Regions from separate parts of the Streptomyces lacaronensis genome, predicted to be linked through region 3. Evidence: riboswitches for the same ligand, from Rfam matches in the RefSeq annotation. Region 3 holds a riboswitch; each other region holds the start of a gene.

Region 1 (6,066 bases), 3.0 Mb from region 3:
GGCCGTCCGGGAGGCGCGCAGAGCGGCGAGGCGGTCGGCCGCCTCGCCGCGGACCTGGCGTAATTTCCGCTCCTGACGGCCGATCGTGGCGATCAGGGCGGCCTGGCGGCTCCCCGCGCGCTCGGCGAGCGAGGCGCGCTGAAGGTACTGGTCGGGGGAGGAGGACAGGGCGAGCTGGAGGGCCGGGGCGATCGTCCCCGAGCGGTACTGGGCGGTGGCGAAGGCGCCGAGGGCGTTGCGCGCGGTGTTGAGCCGGGTGGTGCGGCGGGCGGCCTGGTCGCGCAGCGCCTCCAGCGTCCGGCGGGCCTTGTCGGCCTTCTCCCTCGCGCCGTTGTACTTCTCGGTGGCCTCCTCGGCCTCTCGCTGGTACTCATCGACCTTCGCCTTCACCTGAGCGGGGGTGAGGCGGTTCTCGGCGTGTCCGGTGCCGTCGAGGAGGGTGGCGGACGCGGCGCCGGTGAGGGCGAGGAGCGCGGCCGCGCGGGCGGTGCTGCTGGTGAGCGAGCGCTGCTTGGGCTTCCTGTGCGACGCCACTGCGGCGGTTCACCTGGTCTTTCTTGGGCAGTCCAGTTCGGGCGATCCAGGACATTCCGCAGATCCTGGACCCTTGTGGGGAGCGGACGGGCAGGTGGCAGTCCGCCATGAGGCGGGGACCCTCGGTTGACGGGAAGCGGACTGCCACCTGGAGGAGGAAGCTAGGCCGGAAAGCGGGGGCGTGCGGGGGATTGAACGGGAGTGCACGGATTTCGTCGATCCGGTGACGACTGATGATCGCCCGGCGAGTGGGGCGGTCGGGAGTGTGGGGCGGCCGTGATCGAAGCGGCGATAGGCCCCCACCCGAGTGCCGGACGATGATATGCGCGCGGCTAGTCTCCGGAGCCATGGACGTACTCATTCACGTGTTCGTCGGCCTCCACATCGTCGGCATCGGCGCGCTGCTCGGTGGCTTCTTCTCGCAGCTCAAAGCCGCGCGCGCGGGCGAGGCCCGGATGATCCCGGCGATGCTGCACGGCGCGCTGACCATGCTGGTGACCGGCGTGGCGCTGGTCGGGCTCAACCAGGCGGACGACAACAGCGTCAATACCGTCAAAATCGGTATCAAGCTGGCGCTATTGGTCGTCATCCTCGGCCTGGTCTATGTGAAGCGCGACGAGGAGAAGGTAGAGTCGGCCGCCTTCGGCGCGGTGGGCGCCTTGACAACGGCAAACATCTTCATCGCCGTGCTGTGGACCTGACGAACGAATGTTCTGGGGGTAACCCAAGGCAATTGCGACACGATCCCGAGGCAACCGTTTGCACTCGCGAGCTGTCTTAGTAAAGAACGAGGCAGTCGAGAGGAGTGGCCAATGGGGGTAGTGGGGGCAGTCAGAAGTCATAGGCGGCGCGTGGGCGTCGCGCTGGGGCTGGCGGGGATGGCGGTGCCGCTCGCGGTGGCCGTCGCCGGTCCGGCGCAGGCTCAGGCGCGGCCGCTGGGCCGGTCGGCCGGCACGGTGACACCGGTGAGCATGGCCGCGTCGTCGTGCACGACCACCGCCGGGCCGTACCAGAGGCAGGCCGAGCGGTTCCTGGGCCGTCCCGTGGACGGACGGCAGTCGCGGGCGGACTGTCTCGCGATCCAGAAGTTCCAGATCGACCACGGCGTCAGCCCGACGATCGGCTACGCGGGCCCGATCACCTCGGGCGTGATGAGCCTCATCAGCGCCCAGAAAGCCGCCGGGCACAATCCGAACGCGGCGAGGAAGTGCCCCACCAACAGGGGCCGTATCGCCTGTGTGGACCTCACCCGCCAGCTGAGCTGGGTCCAGGACGGCTCCCGGCTGGTCTACGGACCGGTGCCGGTGCGGTCCGGGCGGGACGGCTTCGAGACCCGCACCGGGCTGAAGAAGGTCTACTGGCGGAACATCGACCACTGGTCGACGCTCTACAAGGTCGCCATGCCCTACAGCCAGTTCTTCGACGGCGGCCAGGCGTTTCACTCGATCGCCGGCAGCGTATGGTCCCCGCCCGGCTCCCATGGCTGCGTCAACATGCGTAAGGGCGACGCCAAGAAGTACTGGAGCCTGCTGAAGAACGGCGACGACGTGTACGTCTACGGGCGCAAGCCCGGCACCTGAGCCACTGACGGCGCCGAGAGGCGCTGACGGCGCCGCTGAGCCGATGACGATGCCGCTGCCCGGGGTCCGCCCCCGGGCAGCGGCATCGTCGGGATCAGGGGCCCTACGAGGGCCGCACGCTCCCGTAGATCGGCATCTCCGTGATCGGCGCCTTCTTCACCACATCGCCCGGCTTCGGCGCGTGGATCATCATCCCGTCGCCGATGTAGAGGCCGACATGGCTGATGTCGTCGTAGAAGAAGACGAGATCGCCCGGCTGGAGTTGGGACGTCGAGACGCGCGTACCGGCCTTCACCTGGTCCCAGGTGGTGCGCGGCAGCGAGATCCCGGCGGACTTCCAGGCCGCCTGCGTCAGCCCGGAGCAGTCGAAGGAGCTGGGCCCGGTGGCGCCCCAGACGTACGGCTTGCCGAGCTGCGCCTTGGCGAAGGCGATGGCCTGGGCCGCCTTGGAGCTGTTGGCCGGGACAGAGGGCGTGGAGGGCGCCGTCGAACCGGAGCCACCCGCGTTCTGCTCCTGCTGCTTCTTGCGCGCGGCCGCCTCCTGCCGCTGCTTCTCGGCCAGCTCGGCGGCCTTACGGCGGGCCTCTTCCGCCTTCTTCTTCTCGATCGCCGCCAGTCGCGCCTTCTCCTTGGCGGTCAGATTCGCCAGCAGCCGCCGGGCCTCGGTCAGCTTGTCCTGGACGGTCTTCTTCTGGACCTTCAGCTGCTTCTGGGACGCGGTCAGCGAGGCAAGGCTCTCGGCGGCCTTACCGCGCTCCTTGGCGGCCTTCACCCGCTGCTTCTGGAAGTCGTCGACGGCCTGCTTCTGCCGACCGGTCATCCGGTCGATCAGATGCGACTGGTCGAAGACGTCCTGCGGATCGTTGGAGAACAGCAGGGTCGCGGCGGAGCGGGCCATTCCGCCGTCCCGGTACTGGGCGGTGGCGTAGGTGCCGAGCATGCGCCGCGCCTCGTTGAGCTTCTCGGTGCGCTGGGCGACGGAGTCCAGCAGCTTGTCGACCTTGGCCCGCTGCTGGTCGGTGCGCTCCTTGGCGGCGTTGTAGCGCTGGGTGGCGGTCTCCGCCTGGTGGTAGAGGGTGTCGACCTTCTCCTTCACCTTCTCGATCGACTGGGCGGCCGGCTTGGGATCGGTGGGCGCGGCGTTGGCCGACTGGGAGAGGAGGGTGACGGATGCGAGGGCGGCGGTGGTGAACCCGACGGCCGTACGGCGGCTGTGACCCGTGAGCGGGGCGGGTATTCGGCTCCGCGGCTTGCGGTGCGACGCCAAGGGAGGCGACTCCTTCCGTGGACCGCCTACCGGGTTAGCTGACGGGTTCGGGCGGTACGGAAGGTTGCCCTACGGCCGTGTCCGGACGGCACCGTGTGCGCCGTACCGTTTCGGGCCGATTCACCCCGGTCTTGCGTTGTTGGGTCCCCGGCTCCGGGCGCCTCACGGCGTAACCGGACTCGGCGGAGGCGCCCGTGCCGACGTGGTTCGCCGACGGATCTTCCGGGCCGCCTGACGCAGGACGGTAGCCAACACGTGGGGCTCCTGTGAAGACTGGTGGCCGTTTTGCCCGAAACCGTTTCGTGATGTTCGTACGTCGGCTGTCAGTGGGGCGGCCTAGACTCGGGGAGCGATGAGCAGCCTCTTTGACGACAGCTTCCTGGCGGACCTCGGGCCTTCTCAGGACGAGGAGCGGCCACCGCCGCCCGAGGATTCGGCACACCCTGGCCACGGTGGCGCCGAGGACGTGCCGCATCACCTCTTCAGCGGCGATTTCGACGCGCCCGTGCCCCGGGAGGCCCACTACCGGGACGGCGCGCCCCGGCCCGCCGTGGACCCGTCCGCGCTGCTCGAGGGGTTGAACGAGCAGCAGAGGGCCGCCGTGGAGCACACCGGCTCGCCGCTGCTGATCGTCGCGGGCGCCGGCTCCGGCAAGACCCGGGTGCTCACCCATCGCATCGCCTATCTGCTCGGCGCCCGCTCCACCCACCCCGGCCAGATCCTCGCCATCACCTTCACCAACAAGGCGGCGGGCGAGATGAAGGAGCGCGTCGAGGAGCTCGTCGGCCCGCGGGCCAACGCCATGTGGGTGTCCACCTTCCACAGCGCCTGCGTCCGCATCCTGCGCCGGGAGTCGAAGAAGCTGGGCTTCACCTCGTCGTTCTCGATCTACGACGCGGCCGACTCCAAGCGGCTGATGTCGCTGGTCTGCCGGGATCTGGACCTCGACCCCAAGCGGTTCCCGCCGAAGTCCTTCAGCGCCAAGATCTCCAACCTCAAGAACGAGCTGATTGACGAGGAGACCTTCGCCGAGCAGGCGGCAGGGGGCACCTCCCGGACGGAGTCCGGGGGAAGTTTTGAGAAATCGCTGGCCGAGGCGTATGCGATGTACCAGGCGCGGCTTCGCGAGGCCAACGCGCTGGACTTCGACGACATCATCATGACCACGGTCAATCTGCTCCAGGCGTTCCCGGACGTCGCCGAGCACTACCGCCGCCGCTTCCGGCACGTCCTGGTGGACGAGTACCAGGACACCAACCACGCGCAGTACACACTCGTGCGCGAGCTGGTGGGCACCGACACCGAGGAGACCACGGCCGCCGAGCTGTGCGTCGTGGGCGACGCCGACCAGTCGATCTACGCCTTCCGGGGCGCCACGATCCGTAACATCCTCCAGTTCGAGGAGGACTACCCCACCGCGCGGACGATCCTCCTCGAGCAGAACTACCGCTCGACCCAGACCATCCTGAGCGCGGCCAACGCGGTCATCGAGCGCAATGAGAACCGCCGCCCGAAGAACCTGTGGACGGACGCCGGCGCCGGGGCCGAGATCACCGGCTATGTGGCCGACACCGAGCACGACGAGGCCCAGTTCGTCGCCGACGAGATCGACCGGCTGACGGACGCGGGCGACGCCAAGGCCGGGGACGTGGCGGTCTTCTACCGCACCAATGCCCAGTCCCGTGTCTTCGAAGAGGTCTTCATCCGCGTCGGGCTGCCGTACAAGGTCGTCGGCGGGGTGCGCTTCTATGAGCGCAAGGAGGTCCGGGACGTCCTCGCGTATCTGCGGGTGCTGGCCAACCCCGAGGACTCCGTCCCGCTCCGCCGCATCCTGAACGTGCCCAAGCGCGGCATCGGCGAGCGCGCGGAGGCCATGATCGACGCGCTGTCGCTGCGCGAGAAGATCACCTTCCCGCAGGCGCTGCGCCGGGTTGACGAGGCGTACGGCATGGCGGCCCGCTCGGCCAACGCCGTCAAGCGGTTCAACACGCTCATGGAGGAGCTCCACACCATCGTGGAGTCCGGGGCGGGCCCGGCCACCGTCCTGGAGGCGGTGCTGGAGCGCACCGGCTATCTGGCCGAGCTCCAGGCGTCCACCGATCCGCAGGACGAGACCCGGATCGAGAACCTCCAGGAGCTCGCCGCCGTGGCCCTGGAGTTCGAGCAGGACCGCGGCGAGGAGAACCCCGGCACCCTCGCGGACTTCCTGGAGCAGGTCGCGCTCGTCGCCGACTCCGACCAGATCCCCGACGAGGACACCGAGGGCTCCGGCGTGATCACGCTGATGACCCTGCACACGGCGAAGGGCCTGGAGTTCCCGGTCGTCTTCCTCAGCGGCATGGAGGACGGCGTCTTCCCGCATATGCGGGCGCTCGGCCAGACCAAGGAGCTGGAGGAGGAGCGGCGGCTGGCCTATGTCGGGATCACCCGGGCCCGCGAGCGGCTCTATCTGACCCGCTCGACGATGCGCAGCGCCTGGGGACAGCCCGCGTACAACCCGCCGTCCCGCTTCCTGGAGGAGATCCCGGACCAGTATGTGCGCTGGCGGCGCACCGGGCCCGCCACCCCGTCCGCGTCCATGGGCGGCATCGCCTCGACCCCGCCGTCGGGGCTGTCGTCCGGTCTGTCGACGTCGCGTTCGCGCACCGGGGGCGGCGGGTTCGCCACCCGGCGGGCCAAGGAGCG
Region 2 (6,066 bases), 1.9 Mb from region 3:
GCTTGTGCATAAAGAGCCTCCAATCGGGCTTCGGATGCGGCACACTCAGCACCGTCACCGAAAAGCCTTTCTCATGGCAGCGGCCCTGGAAGAGGCTTCCAGGGCCGCGATTCCCAACGGGGGGATGCCTCATGGTGTTACCGCGGGCGGGAACACCATGAAAGGGTCAGCGACTCAGGGGGTGTCGTCGACGGCGATGTTCCCGCACTTGGAGCCGACGTAGGTGTCGCCCGTCGGGGCGGCGGCGCCGGTGACCAGCGTGATGCCGGTGGACGTGTCGCAGTCGTTGCCCTGGTAGACCGAACCGCTGCTGTTGGTGAAGTTGACGCAGTCCGAGCCGAGGTCGATGTCGCCGGTGGCGGCGGTGCCGCCGAGGTTGCTGGTGGCACCGGTGGCCGTGTCACAGTGGTTGCCCTGGTAGGCATAGTCGTCGTTCTGGGCCAGGGCACCGCCCGCGCCACCGATGACCAGAGCGCCGGCGGCCGCGGTCAGAAGAACTGCCTTCTTGCCGATGTTCACTTAAATCCTCCGTCTGGGTTGCTCCGCGAATTCACGGACGCATGACACAACGAAGCTCATCAGTTAAGGCTTCGGGCCGCCAGTCAGCTTCACCCGTCCGGCATAGTGCGGCTCTTCCGGTGCGTGTTATCCGAGAATCCCGCTAAGGGGGACCAACGCGAGCTCCATTTGGCCCAGCGGAATCTGAATCCCCTTTATGAGGAGGGGAGGAGGTTGGCTGCCGGGCCGCGATTGGGGCGGGACGAGGCGGAGGCACGGGGATGGTCCGCGGACGCTCGGCTGCCGGGCAACGGCCGCCCGACGGAGGCGGGTGACGGGGCGGCAGCGCACCGATGGCCATGTGACGGCCGGGAGACGGCCTCGCGCCGACCGACCGGGCCGCCCTGCCCCCGCCCCGGGACTTGTTCGACCGGTCGGACGAGTGATACATCCAGGCTCTACGACGCAGGAGTGAATGAGGCACAGTCACACCGACAGCTTCGCCGAACCGCAGCGCGGCGCGTGTTCACGCCGCTACGCTAAGTGCGCGAAGTGGTCGCCCGGGGGGCGCGGCGAATCAACGCCGGGAGGCGGGAGGAGAGACATGGGGCACTCACGAGGGGAAGGGACCCCTTCCGAGCTGATGGACGGGCTGCTCGCCCGTGCGCAGAACGGCTTCGAGATCGGCGAGGCGGTGCTGGCCCAGGCGCGAAGCGCCCTGATGCACCAGTCCGAGCTGCGGTCCTGTCGGCAGTGCAATGAGCGGTGCGGCCAGCTCGGGTACAGCACCTATCGGCATGTCTTCCTGCTCCCCGACGGCAGCAGCCTGCTGCTGTGGGAACTGGAGCACAACACGGGCGAGGGCGGCCGCCCGCTGTACGAGCTCTACGAGGACGAGGACGCCCTGACGCTGGCCGAGCGCCGCGTCCATGAGCGCCTCGGCGGCGCCCGCTGGGAGGAGCTCGACGGGTTACCGCTGTGGCTCCCGGACCAGCTGCTGCACACGGCCGAGCCGGTGGAGAGCTCCCGTGCGTATGTGGCCGACGATTCGGCCGACCACGCCCGTCGCGTCCTGCGCCGCGCGGAGAACGCCGACCGCCCGGGCGAGGAGACCGAGCGGCTGCTCGCCACCGCGTTCGCCCATGACATCGCCCTCGCGCCCAAGCCCCGGCGCCGCTCCGGCGGTCCCGACGCGACCTGGTGCCGCTTCTATGAGCACGCCTTCCTCCTCGCCGGAGGGGACGAGATCGTGCTGTGGGAGCTGGAGCACAATCTGACCCGTGACGGCCGGCTGGTGTGCGAGGTGTACCTCGACGAGGTCTCGGCGGAACTCGCGGCGGACCGCCACGCCCGCGCGCTGGGCGTCGACCTCTGACGTACGCGGGGCCTCCTGGCGTACGCGGGACCTCCTGGCGTACGCGGGGCCTCTGGCGTACGCAGGACCTCTGACGTACGCGGTATCTGACGCTTCCGTAGCCCGTCCGTAGCCCGCCGACCGGGGTCCTGGCGCGCTCACACCCCCGCATGCGTGGGGTCGACGAGACGCCTCGTGCGGCGCTCGGCACGCGTCCCCACCCGCCCAGCACCCGCTTGGCCGACACCGGCTCGCCTGGCGGCCCGTCAGCCGGAAGCCTGGTGACGGCGGTGACGGCGGTGACGCCGTGACGACCGCGCCGCCGTGCCGCTGTGACGGCGGCTGGGACGCGGACCAGGGAAGCGAGAGAAGCCGGTGCGGGTGCGAGGGAGCAGGGCTCGTACGGGCGCCCGTACGGAGGGCCGTACCGAGGGCCGTACGGAGCGGCGTACGGCCTGGCCCCGGCTGAGCCGCCCGCTCGCCCGCCGACCCGCCACCCGCCTCCGTACGCTCATCGACACCGGCGCCGCGGCCGGTGCCGCCGCCGACGCGTCCGCCGGGTCCGCCGCGGGGCCGGCTCCGGGCGAGGAGAGCGGTAAGGAGCCCCCGGGCCGCCGTATGGCCCGCTGGGTCCCCGCCGTCCTCGTCCTCGGCGGCATCGCCTTCGACCTGGCCGCCCCGCCCGGCTACACCGCCTCGCCCTTCTTCGCCGCCGCCCCCTTGGTCGCCGCGGCGCTCTTACCGCTGCGTCAGACCATCGGCACGGCCGTCGTCGCGGTCCTCGCCACCTGTCTGCTGGCGGAGTTGCACGGCGTGCGGGACCCGACCCAGGCGGCCACCGAGATCATCACGGTGGCGACCGTGACCGTGCTGGCGGTGGTGATCAACCGCGTCGTACGCCGCGGCTACCACCGGCTCGCCTCGGCGCGCGGTATCGCGGAGGCGGCCCAGCGCGCCGTCCTGCCCGCGCCGCCCGCCCGGCTCGCCGGACTGGAGATCGCCGCGCGTTACGTACCGGCGGAGAAGTACGCGGCGATCGGTGGTGACCTGTATGCCGTCCAGGACACCCCGCACGGTGTACGGCTGACCGTCGGGGACGTACGCGGCAAGGGGCTGGGGGCCGTGGAGGTCGTGGCGATCCTCCTGGGCTGCTTCCGGGAGGCGGCGGAGCAGGAGACGACCCTGGAGGCGCTCGTGGGCCGCCTGGAGCGGGCGCTGCAGCGCGAGGGCGCCCGGCGGGCCGACCTGGAGGTGGTCGAGGGGTTTACGACGGCCGTGGTGGCCGAAATTCCGCGCGGCGACTCCACCCTGCGGCTGATCAACCGCGGCCATCCGGCGCCGCTGCTCCTGGAGGAGGGCGGCGCGGTGCGTGCCCTGGAGCCGGAGGCGTCGGCGCTGCCGGTGGGGATGGGGGAGTTGGCGGGTTGGCCGGACCGGGTGATGGAGCTGATGTTCGCGGAGGGCGAGACGCTGCTGCTGTTCACGGACGGGGTGACGGAGGCCCGGGACCGCCATGGCGAGTTCTATGACCCGGAGGAGCGGCTGCGCGGTCGCCGCTTCGACGGTCCGCAGGAGCTGCTGGACGCCTTGGTGGCCGATGTCGAGCGCCATACGGGTGGCGGAACGCCGGACGACATGGCGCTGCTGGCGGTCCGTCGGACCCCGGCTCGCGGCAACGGGCGGGACAGCGCGCGGGACAGTAGGCGGGACAACGGTGAGGGGAACGACAGGGCGAACCCCACGCCGTCGTAGCCGACTGACCAACCAACCAACCGACCAACCAACCGCACCGCGATCGCATCGCATCGCACCACGCCGCACACCGTGCGTAACCGGCCGAGCCCCCTCCGCATAACAATTGACGCACGATCGATCCGTATGCGGTTTTGCCAAGTCTTGCCCAGCACGTCGACTCGCCCCTATCTGTCCCCTCTTGAGTGCTAAGTTCATGCCAAAGGTGCGCGGATTCCTCGGAACAGCTTGGAATCACATCGCGCTCTCTATTAACGTTCGATAACGCAGCGCGGTCGTCACAACCGTCGCAAGGGCGGCACCGTGCGCCGTCGCCGAATCCCGTACGCACAGCGGCAGTACCGCACCACCAGCAGCACCAAGGGAACCGGGGAACCAACAACCTTGGGGTGAATCGGGTCGAACCTGACCCGTAGGAGACCTTCCTGCTCCGAACCCGTCAGCTAACCCGGTAGGCGAGAGGGAAGGAAAGGAGTGCGCCTCCGTGGCGTCCAACAGGTCTGTCCTGGACGAGGCCCCGTATCGAACACGGGGAGGCGGTTTGGGGACCGCCACCGCCTACGGCCCCGGCTTCGACGCCGGCGGCGGGATGAGCTCAGGGGACGGCCGACTCGCCCCCGACGACCCTTACGCGTTCGCCCCCGACGACCGCTATGCGGATGAGGGCGCCTCCGAGGGCCCGGGTGCCGGATTCGAGGCCGAGACCTGGGAGGAGTGGAACCCCACCGAGGAGTCCATCGCTCCCGTACGCGGCCGGCACCGCGTTGCCAAACAGCGAGGCGGGACCATGGCACGCAGCGGCGCCGTCCTCGGGGTCGGCGTGATCGCGGCGGTCGGTGCGGGCGGTATGGCCAGCGCCAAGGACCGTCCCGCGCTCCCCATATCCATGCCGGACCTCGGCCATGTCGCCGATGAGGTGAAGGCCAGCCTGCCCGACGCCAAGGATCTGCCGGGGATCGGCTCCTGGGCGTCGGATGACAGCAGCGGCGCGCAGACCGCCGCCGCCCCGCTCTCCCAGGCCGGTCTGACCAGCGAGGACGAGCAGCGCGGCACCACCGACGCCGGTGAGGCGCTCCGCGCCCGCATCCTCCAGCAGGCCGAGAACCAGCAGAACGCGGCGGACGAGGACAGCCGCACCGCCGCGGCGCAGGCCGCCGCCAAGGAGGCCAGGGCCGCCGCGGACAAGGCCGCCGACCAGGCCGCGGAGGCGGTCGCCAAGCGGAAGGCCAAGGCTGCGGCGGAGAAGAAGGCCGCCGAGCAGCGGGCGAAGGAGGCGGCCGAGAAGAAGGCCGCGGCCGAGCGCCAGGCCAGACTCGCCGCCGCGTACACCCTCCCCGTCGGGTCGTACACCCTGACCGCCAGCTTCGGCCAGGCGGGCGACATGTGGTCGGCCGACCACACCGGCCAGGACTTCGCCGCCCCGACCGGCACCCCGGTCAAGGCGCTGCACGGCGGCACCATCACCCAGGCGGGCTGGGCCGGTTCGTACGGCTACCGCATCGTGCTGACCTTGAGCGACGGCACCGAGCTCTGGTTCTGCCACCTGTCGTCGATGGTGGTCACCTCCGGCAAGGTGTCGACGGGCGACGTCATCGCCCGCGTCGGCGCCACCGGCAATGTGACCGGCCCGCACCTCCACCTCGAGGTCCGGCCGGGCGGCGGCTCGCCGATCGACCCGATGCCCTGGCTGCGCCAGCACGGGCTGAACCCCTGATACCCCGGCGGCCCTGGCGCTCTCTCCCCCCTTGACGCCAGGGCCGCCGGTTTACGTGCCGATGGGGCTTTACGTCCCGATGGTCCATGGGGCTCTACGTGCCGACGGGGCTTTACGCGCCGAGGGGGCTTTACGTCCCGACGGGGCCGCCCCCCCAGGAACGCACGCGGGAACAACAGGCCGGAACAACCCCGTCCAGCCAACCGTTGTAAAGATGTATGGCTGACAACACACAGAAGATCGGTGACCTGTCCGTCTTCCCGCTCTCCCTCGGCGGGAACGTCTTCGGCTGGACCGCGAACGAGGCCGAGTCCTTCCGGGTGCTCGACGCCTACGTGGCGGCGGGCGGCAATTTCATCGACACCGCCGATGTCTACTCCGCCTGGGTACCGGGCAACGAGGGCGGCGAGTCCGAGACCATTCTCGGCAACTGGTTCGCCTCCCGCGGCAACCGCTCCGACATCGTCCTCGCCACCAAGGTGGGCGGCGGCTCCCCGGAGCCACGCGGGCTGACCTCGTCCGCCATCAAATCGGGCGTCGAGGAATCCCTCCAGCGGCTGCGCACCGACTACATCGACCTCTACTACACCCACTACGACGACCCGTCGGTGCCGGTGGAGGAGATCATCACCACCCTGGACGAGCTGGTCAGGGAGGGCAAGGTCCGCGAGATCGCCGCGTCCAACGTCGGCGCGGACCGCCTGGAGGCCCAGCTGACCTTCTCCACCCGGGAGAACCTGGCCCGCTA
Region 3 (6,066 bases):
GCGAGGAGGTCGTCCTCGCTTCCGACGCGGATGACGCCGAGGTCGCGCTCGACCGTCTGGCGAAGCTGGTGGCGGGGGGCCTCGAGGAGCTTCCCGAGACCGTCTGACCCCGGGAGGGCCCTGTCTGGAATTCCGGGGTGATTCCCGGGTGGTTTCAGGGATTCGGCACGGCGGGGCCGCGGTGGCCTTAATAGTCACCGCGGCCCCGCCGTTTTTCTGTTTTCGCGCACAGAATTCCCAAGGACTCCAAGGAGTTGTATACGGGAACTCTGTTAATTCCGGCCGCTCGCCGTGTTGACGGAATGTTTCGAAGTCCTCACCGGAATCGGGCGGCGCAGCCGGTATTCCGACAGCGCGCGCTCGGTGTGCGCCGTGGCGAGCGCCCGCGCGCGGTCGGCGTCGCCGCGCGCCACCGCGTCCACCAGCGCGCCGTGCTCCGCCCAGGACTCCACGGCCCGCCCGGCCGGATCGGGGCGCGCGGCGCCCTCGGGCGGCACGGGCCGCGGCCCGGGAGCGGCCGCGTACACCCACGCGGTCTTACGGCGCAGCTGGACGAGCAGCGCGGCCAGGCTCGGGCTGCCGGACGCCTGGGCGAGCGTCTCGTGGAACCAGTCGCCCAGCGGCCGCAGTTCGCCGAGCTGACCGCCCTGGGCCCGTTCCCGGCCGAGCCGGACCAGTCCGCGCAGCACCTTCAGATGGGCCTCGGTGCGGCGCTGTGCGGCCCGCGCGGCACCCAGCGGCTCCAGCAGCGCGCGGATGTCCAGCAGATCGGCCGCCTCGCGCTCGGAGGGCTGGGCGACGCAGGCCCCCGCGTGCCGCCGGGTCGTCACGAAGCCCTCGGACTCCAGGGTGCGCAGGGCCTCGCGGACCGGCACCCGGGAGACGCCGTAGCGCCGGGCGAGCAGTTCCTCGGTGAGGCGGCTGCCGGGCTGATACGCGCCGGAGACGATGTCGTCGCGAATCGCCGCGCAGACCGCGTGTGCCGAAATCCGGCGACCACCCTGGACCGCGTTCGTATCCCCGCTCACTTACGGTCCCGCATTGTCGAACCTCCGCCTTAACGCCCGCGAAACGCGGCCATGGAATGCGCGTTGAACGACTCTATTCCACGCGGACGCCATTTCCGATGGCGGGAAGCATTTCATGGCTATTTTTTGGTCAGGCGGGCGGTGGCACGCCGAAGGCCCCGTCCGGCGGACGGGGCCTTCTCGGAAGTCTCACGGGGTCTCGGGATCCCGGGATCGTGAGACCACGCGGCGTTCGCGTCGGACGCGACGGGTCAGACGTTGACGCCGTGCGTACGCAGGTACGACAGCGGGTCCATGTCCGAGCCGTAGTCCGGGCTGGTGCGGGCCTCGAAGTGCAGATGCGGTCCGGTGACGTTGCCGGTGGCGCCCGACAGGCCGATCTGCTGGCCCGGGGTGACCTTCTGGCCGACCGAGACGCTGATCGACGACAGGTGGGCGTACTGGGTGTACGTGCCGTCGTTCATCTTGATGACGACGTTGTTGCCGTAGGAGCCGCCCCAGCCCGCCTCGACGATCTCGCCCATGCCCACGGAGTGCACCGTGGTGCCGGTGGAGGCGTGGAAGTCGATGCCGGTGTGGCTGCCGGAGGACCACAGCCCGCTGGACGCCTGGTAGCCGGTGGAGACGTAGGAGCCGCTGATCGGCGACACGAAGGTGTTGAGGCGCTTGCGCTCGGCCTCGCGCGCGGCGCGCTCCTTGGCCTCGCGCTCGGCCTTGGCCTTCTTCGCCGCGGCCTCCGCCTTTCTGGCGGCCTCCTGGCGGGCGATCGCCTCTGCCTTGGCCTTGGCGGCGGCCTGCTCGGCGGCGGTCTCCTGGGACTGCGCCTGGGCCTCGATGTGGTCCGCGATCCCGTCGCCGATCACGATCGCCTGGGTCAGACCGGTCTGCTGGGGATCGGGGCCCCCGTCGGCCGCGAACGCCTGTCCGGTGATCCCGGCGACCACACCCGAGGCGACGGTCGTGATGCCCACGACGTTCGCACTCGTACGGATGTTGACCTTGGTGGTGCGGCGATGCTTCCCGGTGGCAGTGCGGGTGGACGCCATACTGAGGCGCACTCCTTTCCTTCCTTCTCGCCTACCGGGTTAGCTGACGGGTTCGGAGCAGGAAGGTCTCCTACGGACCCCTCCCCCGGCCGGGGAAGGCGCCCGATTCACCCCTGGGGACGTGTTGGGTCCCCGGCTCCCCTGGCTTGCGCCGTACGGGGACTCGGCGATGACTGTCCGGTGCCGCGGGTGCGGCGGGTCGCTGGCGAACAGCCGGACTGACGCTAAACGGGCCCGCTTTCGATCACCAAACGGTTCCGGTTTTTTGTTGCTCTCCCCACAAACCAAACAAGCAGTCAATCCCATAAATCGGGCAAGTCGGAAGGACCCCGGCGCCCTTACGGGGCCGGGGTCCTTCCGCTGTCGGCTCATGGACCGGACGTCTGCCGGACCGCCTGCCGGACCGTCGGCGAGCCGGCCGGACCGGCGGTTCCGCGCATGAATTCGGCCAACTCTCCTCGGCTCAGTTGGAGATGACGCGCACGTCGCCGATGCCCAGCGCGCGGACCGGCTCCTCGATCGCCGAGGCATCCCCGACCAGCACCGTGACCAGCCGGTCCGCCGGGAAGGCGCTCACCACCGCGGCGGTGGCCTCGACCGTGCCGGTCTCCGCCAGACGGGCGTACAACTGCGCCTGGAAGTCGTCCGGAAGATGCTGCTCGACCTGGTCGGCGAGGGTGTTCGCGACGGACGCCGCCGTCTCGTACTTCAGCGGGGCGACGCCCACCAGGTTCTGCACCGCGACATCGCGCTCGTCGTCGGTCAGCCCCTCCTCCTTCAGCGTGCGCAGCACCTTCCAGAGGTCGTCCAGCGCGGGGCCGGTGACCTCGGTGGCCACCGAGCCGCTGATCGCCAGCATCGAGGCGCCCGAGGAGCCGCCCGCGGGCGACGGGGGCCCGGAGCGCAGCACCTGGCCGAAGGCGCGCACCCCGTAGGTGTAGCCCTTCTCCTCGCGCAGCACGCGGTCGAGTCGGGAGGTGAGGGTGCCGCCCAGGCAGTACGTGCCGAGCACCTGCGCGGGCCAGACCCGGTCGTGACGGTCGGCGCCCACGCGCCCGATGAGCAGCTGGGTCTGCACCGCGCCCGGCCGGTCGACGATCACCACACGGCCGGTGTCGTCCGCGACGATCGGGGGAGCCGTGCGCGGCACGCCCGCCCCGCCCGTCCAGGCACCGAGGGTGTCGGCGAGCGCCCGGTCCAGGTCGACGCCGCCGAGGTCGCCCACGATGACGGCGGTGGCGGTGGAGGGGCGGAGATGCGCCTCGTAGAAGGCCCGCACGGCCGCGGCGTCGATGCCCTCGATGGTCTCCTGGGTGCCCTGACGCGGCCGGGACATCCGCGACTCGGCCGGGAAGAGCTCCGCGGAGAGGGCCATGGAGGCGCGGCGGGCCGGGTTGGCCAGCTCATGGGGGATCTCGTCCAGCCGGTTGCGCACCAGCCGCTCGACCTCGCCGTCCGGGAAGGCGGGGGCGCGCAGCGCGTCGGCCAGCAGACCGAGCGCCTTGGGCAGCCGGGAGGCCGGGACCTCCAGGGAGACGCGGACGCCGGCGTGGTCGGCGTGGGCGTCCAGCGTGGCACCGCAGCGCTCGAGCTCGGCGGCGAACTCCTCGGCGTCGTGCTTGTCGGTGCCCTCCGACAGGGCGCGCGCCATGATCGTGGCGACGCCTTCGAGCCCGGCCGGCTCGGCGTCCAGCGGCGCCTCCAGGTTGATCTCGACGGCGACGACCTGCTGACCGGGGCGGTGGCAGCGCAGCACGGTGAGGCCGTTGGGCAGCTCACCGCGCTCGGGGGCCGGGAACGCCCACGGCCTGGGGGCGCCGCCCTTGGGCTGCGGGTGGAAGGTCATGGTCGCGGTGACGGCGTCGCTCACTGGGCCGCCTCCCCTTCTGCGTCGGTCTCGGCGGCTTCGGCGGTGTCGGCTGCGTCCTCGGCGCCCTGGACGGGCTCGTAGACCAGCACGGCGCGGTTGTCGGGGCGCAGCCGCGCCGCGGCCACGGCCCGCACCTCCTCGGGGCTGATGTCGAGCACCCGCTCCACGGCGGTCAGCGCCAGCTGCGGGTCGCCGAAGAGCACCGCGTAACGGCAGAGCTCGTCGGCCCGGCCGCCGACCGTGGCCAGCCGGTCCAGCCACTCGCGCTCGATCTGCGCCTGGGCGCGCTCCATCTCCTGCGGCGTCGGCCCCTCCTCGGCGAAGCGGGCCAGCTCCTCGTCGACGGCGGCCTCGATCGCGGGCACCTCGACCCCGCCGGAGGTCTTCACGTCCAGCCAGCCCAGCGAGGGGGCGCCCGACAGCCGCAGCAGGCCGAACCCGGCGGCCACGGCGGTGCGGTCGCGGCGCACCAGGCGGTTGTGGAGCCGGGAGGACTCGCCGCCGCCGAGGACGGTCAGCGCCAGGTCGGCGGCGTCGGCCTCACGGGTGCCGTCGTGCGGCAGCCGGTAGGCGGCCATCAGTGCGCGGGCCGGGACCTCCTCCTCCACGACCTCGCGCAGCTGACCGCCGATCACCTCCGCGAGCGTGCCGTCGCGCGGCGGCCGCTTGCCATCGTGGGAGGGGATGGAGCCGAAGTACTTCTCGATCCAGGCGAGCGTCTGCTCGGGGTCGATGTCGCCGACGATCGACAGCACGGCGTTGTTGGGGGCGTAGTAGGTGCGGAAGAACTCCCGCGCGTCCTCCAGGGAGGCCGCGTCCAGGTCGGCCATGGAGCCGATCGGGGTGTGGTGGTACGGGTGGCCCTCGGGGTACGCCATGGCGACGAGCTTCTCGAAGGCGGTGCCGTACGGGACGTTGTCGTACCGCTGGCGGCGCTCGTTCTTGACGACGTCGCGCTGGTTCTCCAGGCTCTCCTCGTCCAGCGCGGTCAGGAGGGACCCCATCCGGTCGGCCTCCAGCCACAGGGCGAGCTCGACCTGGTGGGCGGGCATGGTCTCGAAGTAATTGGTGCGCTCGAAGCTGGTCGTGCCGTTGAGTGAGCCGCCGGCCCCCTGCACCAGCTCGAAGTGGCCGTTGCCGGTGACCTGCGCCGAGCCCTGGAACATCAGGTGCTCGAAGAGGTGCGCCAGGCCGGTGCGCCCCTTGACCTCATGGCGCGAGCCGACGTCGTACCACAGACAGACCGCGGCGACCGGGGTCAGATGGTCCTCGGAGAGCACCACGCGCAGGCCATTGGCCAGGCGGTGCTCAGTCGCTTTCAAGCCGCCGGAGCCGGCCTGCTGCGTGGCCGTGTGACCCATGGGCATGTACGTCCCTTCGATCGCGTGATGGAGCGCGTGCCAGCCGCTTGCGCAGCGCTTCTGTCACTGTATGCAAGGGGACGGACATCTGGCGAAGTTCCGGTCCACTCCCGTCCCGCCGAGCTGTCCCGAACCGTTTCGGCGGGCCCTCCGGCGCCGGATCCGGACCCCTTCGAGGGGGCTTCGCCGGGTGCCGCCGGGCGCGGTTCCGGGGCCCGCACCGGCCGCGAGCGCCCCGGGCCGTTCCACACTTGTCGGTGGACCGGGCCACAATGGTCCGCGTCAGATCCCGCATCGGCAGTTGAAGGAGCCCCAAGCGCGATGGCCCGCCGCCGCACGAAGACCCCGCCGCCGGACGACTTCGAGGAGCGCATCCTCGACATCGACGTCGTCGACGAGATGCAGGGCTCCTACCTCGAGTACGCCTACTCGGTCATCTACTCGCGCGCGCTGCCCGACGCACGAGACGGGCTCAAGCCCGTGCACCGCCGCATCCTCTACCAGATGAACGACATGGGCCTGCGCCCCGAGCGCTCCTATGTGAAGTGCGCCCGCGTCGTCGGCGAGGTGATGGGAAAGCTCCACCCGCACGGCGACGCGTCGATCTACGACGCGCTGGTGCGCATGGCGCAGCCGTTCTCCATGCGCCTGCCGATGGTCGACGGCCACGGGAACTTCGGCTCGCTGGGCAACGACGACCCGCCGGCCGCGATGCGGTACACCGAGTGCCGGATGGCGTCGGCGACCTCGCTGATGACCGA

What was found. Region 3 has a riboswitch for cyclic di-AMP ahead of ACMTAK_RS15480 (M23 family metallopeptidase). Riboswitches for the same ligand answer to the same signal wherever they lie in the genome.
Region 1: another riboswitch for cyclic di-AMP. It lies ahead of ACMTAK_RS29100 (C40 family peptidase); the one in region 3 lies ahead of ACMTAK_RS15480 (M23 family metallopeptidase).
Region 2: another riboswitch for cyclic di-AMP. It lies ahead of ACMTAK_RS23800 (M23 family metallopeptidase); the one in region 3 lies ahead of ACMTAK_RS15480 (M23 family metallopeptidase).

The regions. Positions count from the first base shown of each region.
Region 1 covers NZ_JBLHDK010000003.1:6,692,426-6,698,491, forward strand. The annotation lists gene ACMTAK_RS29085 (C40 family peptidase) at 1-534, opposite strand, end outside; gene ACMTAK_RS29090 (hypothetical protein) at 882-1,235, shown strand; gene ACMTAK_RS29095 (L,D-transpeptidase) at 1,347-2,114, shown strand; gene ACMTAK_RS29100 (C40 family peptidase) at 2,218-3,381, opposite strand; cyclic di-AMP (ydaO/yuaA leader) riboswitch at 3,390-3,576, opposite strand; gene pcrA (DNA helicase PcrA) at 3,734-6,066, shown strand, end outside.
Region 2 covers NZ_JBLHDK010000003.1:5,549,350-5,555,415, reverse strand. The annotation lists gene ACMTAK_RS23820 (hypothetical protein) at 1-10, opposite strand, end outside; gene ACMTAK_RS23815 (hypothetical protein) at 175-519, opposite strand; gene ACMTAK_RS23810 (DUF6227 family protein) at 1,103-1,873, shown strand; gene ACMTAK_RS23805 (PP2C family protein-serine/threonine phosphatase) at 2,234-3,604, shown strand; cyclic di-AMP (ydaO/yuaA leader) riboswitch at 3,942-4,077, shown strand; gene ACMTAK_RS23800 (M23 family metallopeptidase) at 4,089-5,318, shown strand; gene ACMTAK_RS23795 (aldo/keto reductase) at 5,537-6,066, shown strand, end outside.
Region 3 covers NZ_JBLHDK010000003.1:3,675,894-3,681,959, forward strand. The annotation lists gene ACMTAK_RS15470 (HPr family phosphocarrier protein) at 1-107, shown strand, start outside; gene ACMTAK_RS15475 (GntR family transcriptional regulator) at 273-1,028, opposite strand; gene ACMTAK_RS15480 (M23 family metallopeptidase) at 1,280-2,074, opposite strand; cyclic di-AMP (ydaO/yuaA leader) riboswitch at 2,089-2,253, opposite strand; gene ACMTAK_RS15485 (M16 family metallopeptidase) at 2,538-3,920, opposite strand; gene ACMTAK_RS15490 (M16 family metallopeptidase) at 3,941-5,311, opposite strand; gene ACMTAK_RS15495 (DNA gyrase/topoisomerase IV subunit A) at 5,627-6,066, shown strand, end outside.